DNA from 3 places in the Sphingomonas sp. GC_Shp_6 genome. Region 1 is predicted to be linked to each of the others. Evidence: riboswitches for the same ligand, from Rfam matches in the RefSeq annotation. Region 1 holds a riboswitch; each other region holds the start of a gene.

Region 1 (2,197 bases):
CCGGGAAGCGCGATCGGCAGCGCGAGCGGCTCCGCGCCGAGGTAATTGCCCGTCGTCGACAGCTGCGTCCCGTAGGGCGAGTTGCCATAGCCGAACTGGCCGTAGGTCGTGCTGTCAAGCGCCAGCCGGTCGCCCAGCGCCAGATGTACCGGCACCGAGACGTAGACGTTGCGGAACGGGCTACGATACAGCCGCCAGTAGTTGGTGTCCCCGTCGGTGTAGCGCTTGTCGTAGTTGAAGCCGCGGCCCACAGCGTTCCATTGCGCCAGCGTCGGGCTGAGATAGCTCGACGTGTCGGTGTCGTTGAACGACACCGCGATGCTTGCGCGGTTGCCGGCACCCCATTCTTCCAGCAGCTTGGCGTCGACGTGCTGGCGTAGGTCGTAGCCGGCGCCGCGCCAATTGTCCGCGCGGTTGTTCGAATAGGAGAGAAAAGCCCGAAGCCCGGTCGATCCGATCGTGCCGCTGTCGAGCCGCACGAAGGACCGCCGCTCCGCATAGCTGCCCCGCGACAGGTCGACGAGTGCGCCGCGCGTCCCCTTGGGATCGTCGAGGATGAGCGACAGCAGCCCGCCCGCGCTGCTCACCACGGGGGAATCGATGTCGACCGCGCCTTGTGCCAGCGTGATCCGGCGCAGGTTTTCGGCATCAGTGAATTGCGAGGGATAGGCGTAGTAATAGCCGATGTCGTTCTGCGGCGCTCCTTCCAGCAGCACGCCGATTTCGTCCTGGCCGAGCCCGCGTAGCGTGAGGCTGGAACTGGTCGACAGGCCATAGGGATCGCTCGACGCCACGTTCGCCCCCGGCAGCAGCGCGACGAGCTGGAACGCGTTGAGCGTCGGCGCCTGCTTGTCGATGAACTCGAACGAGATCGCGCTGACCGCCTTCGGGGCCGTCTGCTCGGGCAGCAGCGCTTCGGGATCGCGACGGCCGACGACCTCGACCTCCGCCGGGTCGGCGGAAGCGGTGGCGACCTGCTGGCCCGCCGCCATCGCTGGCGATGCGAAGAAGACGGCCGGCAATCCCGCCGCGAGCGCCGGCAGGCCCAGGCGTCGCACCGGCGCGGCGGATCGGTGGTGATGGAAAGCCGGCCTGATCATCGTTTCGTGTCCACTCCATGCGGAGAGACAACGGACCTGCCGTCGACCCTCCCTACGCCGGGTTCAACCGGATCAGGTTCAGCGGGTCGTGGGCTGCCGCCCACCTCTCAGTCGCGCGTCAGCGGCTCCCCGGGGATACCGCCTTTTAGGTCGAGGGAGACGATGCGGGAAGTAGTTAGATTAGGGCGTCTTTCGGATGTTAGTTCGGCGTTACGGCCGGGCGGGATGCCGCCGGCCTCGACGGGATGCGAACGTTGTTGGCTACCGGGGCTTCGACAAGTTGCGCGCGTACGAGTTCGAGCGGACCGCTGCCGACGCTCACCCGGCCCCGGAACGGATTGTCGAGGATGCCGACCATGAAGACCAGCAATCCGAGCAGCGCGCACATCTGAACCGTCATCCACAAGTGCATCCGGTAGCTCGCCGTGTGAAAGAACCATGTCGTTGTGATGCAGAGCAGGCCACCGATCACCACCAGCGCCCAAATCGGCGCCGGAAGGCCGCGGTCGACGGCGTTGAGCCGCGCCCGCCGGGTCTCGATCAGGACGTTCAGCTGCTTGAACACTTCGCCTTGAAGGATCTGCTCGTTCGGAGCCGCGGGAGCGTAGGCCATGAGGTGATCCTGGAACGCGTTGACGTATCTGCCGGACTCGGTTGGCACGATTCCCTGCTGCTGCAGCGGCCAGCTCACGGTGATGACGTTCGCCAGATAGCCCGACAGGTCGTGCCGAAGTTCGCTTCGCACGGGTTCCCGGTACGAGCCGACATCGCGATATAGACTCGCCACGACCGCGGCCTCGCCATCCACCTTGTCGCCGACCGCCGAGAACGTCTCCCATGTGCCTATTGCCACGAGCCCGAGCGTGATGCCGTAGAATACCGTCAGCGCGGCCAGGAAGTAGCCGACGATGTCATTGTGCGAGTGGTCGACCTTGTGGATCTGCCTCACCCAGCCACGCGTGAGATGCAATCCGCCGACCCCGAAGACGACGAAGAACGCAATGACGATGGTGGCGAACAGCCAGCTCGGCAGGTCGTAGAGCCAATAGAGCGTCATGGTAATCCTTTCCGCCACCGTAGCCGGACCGGTGCGTGCG
Region 2 (2,197 bases), on a different contig from region 1:
GCGGAAATTGGTCGTGAGGTTGGCGAAGATCTGCTGACGATCGTCGAGATCGTAATGGACCGCCGCCCGCGGCAGCGCCGCGAAGCTGTCGAGACGAACCCTCGTCTGCGGGCCGGGCAGATCGTTGCGACCGTCCCGCAGGACGTCGACGCCCTTGAACCCGACATCCACCGACAGCCGCGGCGTGAGCGTCACATGATCGGCCAGGAAGAACGCCTTGGTCACGGTCACCGTGCGCTCGTTCTCATAGGCGAGCAGACGGCCGTCGGCGGTGCGGATCGCGTTCGCCTCGTGACCCCATGGGTCGATCGGGTTTCCGTCGGCGTTGATCGGCGTGTAGGACTGGATCACCCGGTCGGTGCCGTAATCGAACCACAGCCCAGCGGTGATGCGGTGCGCGCCCGCGGTCAGCGTCAGCTTGCTGACGTTGCCGGTACGAAGCTGATCGCCGGTATAGTTGCCCAGCACGGTCGCCACCCCGTCCACCGCGCCGGGCAAGGCGATCGGCTGGGCCAGCGCCTCGTTGCCGAGGAAATTGCCGGTCGTGCTCAACTGCGTCCCATAAGGCGAATTGCCATAGCCGAGCTGCAGGTAGGTCGTGCTGTCGAGCGCGATGGCGTCGCCGAGCGTCAGGTGCACCGGCGCGGAGGCGTAGAAATTGCGGAACGGCGCACGGTAGAGCCGCCAGTAATTCGTATCGCCCGCGGTGTAGCGCGCGTCGTAGTTGAAGCCGCGGCCAGACGCCTGCCAGTCCGCGAGCGTGGGGCTGGGATAGGTCGAGGAATTGGCCGCGTTGAACGACAATGCCAGGCTGGCGCGGTTGCCGTCGCCCCATTCGTCCAGCAGCTTGGCATCGACATGCTGGCGGACGTCGTACCCCGCGCCACGCCAATTATCCGCGCGCGTGTACGAATAGGAGACGAAGCCGCGCAGGCCGGTTCGCCCGATCGTCCCGGTATCGATCCGGGCGAATATCCGTGCGGCGGCGTACGATCCGGCCGAGACGTCGAGCAGACCGCCGGCCCGTGCCTGCGGATCGTCGAGCGACAGCGACAACAGCCCGCCTGCGCCACCGATGGTCGGGGCATCGATGTCGACCGCGCCTTGCGCGAGCGCGATCCGCTTCACGTTCTCGGCATCGGCGAACTGCGCGGGATAGGCGTAATAATAGCCGATGTCGTTCTGCGGCGCGCCTTCCAGCAGCACGCCGATCTCGTCCTGGCCCAATCCGCGCAGGGTAAGGCTCGAACTGGTCGAGAGACCATAGGGATCGCTCGACGACACGTTCGCTCCCGGCAGCAGGTTTACCAGTTGGAAGGCGTTGAGCGTCGGCGCCTGTTTGGCGATGAACGCCGTGGAGATCGCGCTGACCGCCTTGGGCTCGGTCTGGTCGGGCAGCAGGTCCTCCGGATCGCGGCGCCCGATCACCCGGATGTCCACCGGCACGGGATCGGCGGCAGCGGCCTGCTGCGCCGATGCCACCATGGGCAACGCCATCGGCGCACCCAGCATCAGCGCGAGCGCGCCGCCCCGGAGGACCGTCGCGCCGTTATCACGCCAAGCCATAACCGTCATCGTCTCACGTCCACTCCACATGGAGGGACAACGGAAGAGACCGCCAACCCTCCCTACGCCGGTATCACCCGGATCAGGTTCAGCGGGTCATGGGCTGCTGCCCACCTCTCAGCCGCGCGTCAGCGGCCCCCCGGGGAGGGGATCGTCTAGGGCGTTCGCTGCCATGTGCATACTGTTATCGCGCGGCGGCCGCATGGAACCACGAACGGCATTCGGTCCCGTAGCTCCCGATCGTGGCTTAGACGACGCTCACCGAACGGAGACAGGGGTTGGCGTGGCGGGGTGGAGCGGTGCCAGCAACGGCGCCGTCGCCGCGTCGCCCTCTACCGACGGGGCGAAGGTCGGCGCGAGACGCGCGCCCGACGCCTGTTCATAGGCATAGCCATAGCCGAGCAGCCGCGCCTCGCTCCACGCCGGGCCGACGAACGACAGGCCGATCGGCAACCCGCGCACCGCACCCATCGGCACCGTCAGGTGCGGATAGCCCGCCACCGCGGCGAGATCGGCGGGGCCGCTGCCGGCGACTTGATCGCCATTCACCACGTCGATCTTCCAGGCGGGCGGCATCGTCGGCGCCACGAGCGCGGTCACGCCGTTGGCAGCGAGCAGCGCGTCGATTCCG
Region 3 (2,197 bases), on a different contig from region 1:
GTTCCTCGGCCACGCCGCCGACCTTTTCGAGCGCCTGGTAGATTGGCACGGTGCCGATGGGCACCGGCGAGTTGCGGATGATCCATTCGCGCGTGTCGTGGATGTTGCGTCCGGTAGACAGGTCCATCACCGTGTCCGCGCCCCAGCGGATCGACCAGACGAGCTTGTCGACCTCGGCCGCGACGTTGCTGGCCACCGCCGAATTGCCGATATTGGCGTTGATCTTGACGAGGAAGTTGCGACCGATCGCCATCGGCTCGGATTCGGGATGGTTGACGTTGCTGGGGATGATCGCCCGGCCGCGCGCCACTTCGTCGCGGACGAATTCGGGCGTGACGAAATCGGGGATGCTCGCGCCGAACGACTCGCCGTCGCGGACGTGATCCTTGCGCAGCGCGCGGCCGAGATTCTCGCGCGTGGCGACATATTCCATCTCGGGCGTGACGATGCCGCGCCGGGCATAGTGCATCTGGCTGACATTGGCGCCGGCGCGCGCGCGCAGCGGCCGTTTCACCGCCTGGGGGAAGCGTGCCACGCCGCCCGAACGGTCGGGCCCGATTTGACCATTGTCCTCGGGCCGCAATTCGCGTGCGCCGTAGGGTTCGACGTCGCCGCGCGCCTCGATCCAGGTGCGGCGCAATGGCGGCAGGCCGGCGGCGATGTCGATCGTCGCCTTCGGATCGGTATAGGGGCCGCTGGTATCGTAGACGCGCAGCGGCGGCTCGGTGCAGGAGGGATCGAGTATGATCTCGCGCATCGCCACGCGGTGTTCGCCGACATGGATCTTGCGACTGCCGCGGATCGGGCCGGTAGTGACGCCGATCGGCGCGTTCGCCGCGTGGATAGCGGCCCCATCGGCTTTGTTCGGGACAGGCATAAGTCGCGCTCCAATAGGTCGGAGCGAGGACGATGGCGGCGGGAGCCGGAACCGCTCCCTCCCTCCGCCGGTGTCAACCGGATCAGGTTCAGCGGGTCATGGGCTCCTGCCCAATTCTCAAGCGCGGATCGAAGCGCTCCCCCGGGGATGGCCGGAGCATAAGCGCGCGACCGCGCCCACGCCAACGAAAAAGAGCCGCGCGATCCGGGGATCGCGCGGCTCGTCTCGAACGCGGTGGCGGGGCGATCAGGTGTTCGCCGTGCTCGCCACGATGTTGCCGTTCAGGCCGTTCGGGAAGAACCCGCCCGAACTGGAGATGGCGGCGTTCAGATAGACGATGTGCAGCACCTGGCTTGTCGTGCGGCCGAACACGATGCTGTTCGAATCGGTCGGCACGATGTTGGCCGAGCCGTCCGCATTGGTGATGCCCTGATCGTCGTCGCTCGACCCGTCGACGGCGTCGCGGACGTCGCTGATCTTGTTCGCATAGGTGACGAGCGCGGGGACGGTGAGCCCCTTGCGGTACAGCACGGTGCGGATCAGGCCGGCGTGATAGGCCTCGACTGCGAGGATGCCGGCGGCGGCCTCGGTATAGGTCTTGTTCACCAGCAGCGGGGCGGCACCCTTGTACGCGCTGACGCCGACGTCCTCGAAGATGAACGCGCCCAGAAGAAAGCTCTCGTCCGAGGCATAGGGATCGAAGGTGGTCGCGTTCGGGTTGGGGCTCCCCGGGCCGATGATCTTGGCCGCCAGCGCCGCCTGGCTGAAGGCGCCGGAGGAGGTGCTGCCATCGATGTTGATCGACGGCAGCGAGACGGCGGCAGAACCGAGCGCGGAACGAAGGAAATTGACGTGCGCCACTTCGTCCGCCGCGATCTCGCGGGCATAGGCCGCGACGATCGGATCGGTGAACGTCACCGCGCGGCCGCCCATGACCGTACCGACCGTGCCGGTGCCCGAGATGCTCGCCGACGAAAGGCCGGTGCCGTACACCGCAAAGGAGTAGAAGCTCGCCTCGAGATATTCAAGGTTCAGCGCGAAGTTCAGCACGTCGATATCGACCTGCGCCGTGGTGGCGGTCGCCGTCGGAGTGGGCGTGGGGGTCGGCGTCGGATTGTTGTCGTCACCGCAGGCGGCGAGCAGCGACAGGCCGCCGACCGCGGCGGTGGCGCCGCCGGCATATTTCAGAAAGGTGCGGCGTTCGGCGCGACGCTTCTCGGTCGCCGCCATGATTTCCATCATCGTGTTCGTATCGGTCATCGGATCTCTCCCGAATGCAAGGGCTTACGACTGCAGCGTGCTGGTCTTGATGTTGCCGTT

What was found. Region 1 has a riboswitch for thiamine pyrophosphate ahead of OXQ95_RS15850 (TonB-dependent receptor). Riboswitches for the same ligand answer to the same signal wherever they lie in the genome.
Region 2: linked by a shared signal. The riboswitch ahead of OXQ95_RS11440 (TonB-dependent receptor) and the one ahead of OXQ95_RS15850 (TonB-dependent receptor) in region 1 are both predicted to bind thiamine pyrophosphate.
Region 3: linked by a shared signal. The riboswitch ahead of thiC (phosphomethylpyrimidine synthase ThiC) and the one ahead of OXQ95_RS15850 (TonB-dependent receptor) in region 1 are both predicted to bind thiamine pyrophosphate.

The regions. Positions count from the first base shown of each region.
Region 1 is NZ_JALNUO010000017.1:57,554-59,750, reverse strand. It holds gene OXQ95_RS15850 (TonB-dependent receptor) at 1-992, opposite strand, end outside; TPP riboswitch at 1,133-1,242, opposite strand; gene OXQ95_RS15845 (DUF4239 domain-containing protein) at 1,300-2,157, opposite strand; gene OXQ95_RS15840 (DUF892 family protein) at 2,156-2,197, shown strand, end outside.
Region 2 is NZ_JALNUO010000008.1:131,857-134,053, reverse strand. It holds gene OXQ95_RS11440 (TonB-dependent receptor) at 1-1,485, opposite strand, end outside; TPP riboswitch at 1,609-1,718, opposite strand; gene OXQ95_RS11435 (amidase) at 1,825-2,197, opposite strand, start outside.
Region 3 is NZ_JALNUO010000010.1:68,550-70,746, forward strand. It holds gene thiC (phosphomethylpyrimidine synthase ThiC) at 1-877, opposite strand, end outside; TPP riboswitch at 920-1,030, opposite strand; gene OXQ95_RS12600 (ferritin-like domain-containing protein) at 1,124-2,137, opposite strand; gene OXQ95_RS12605 (ferritin-like domain-containing protein) at 2,162-2,197, opposite strand, start outside.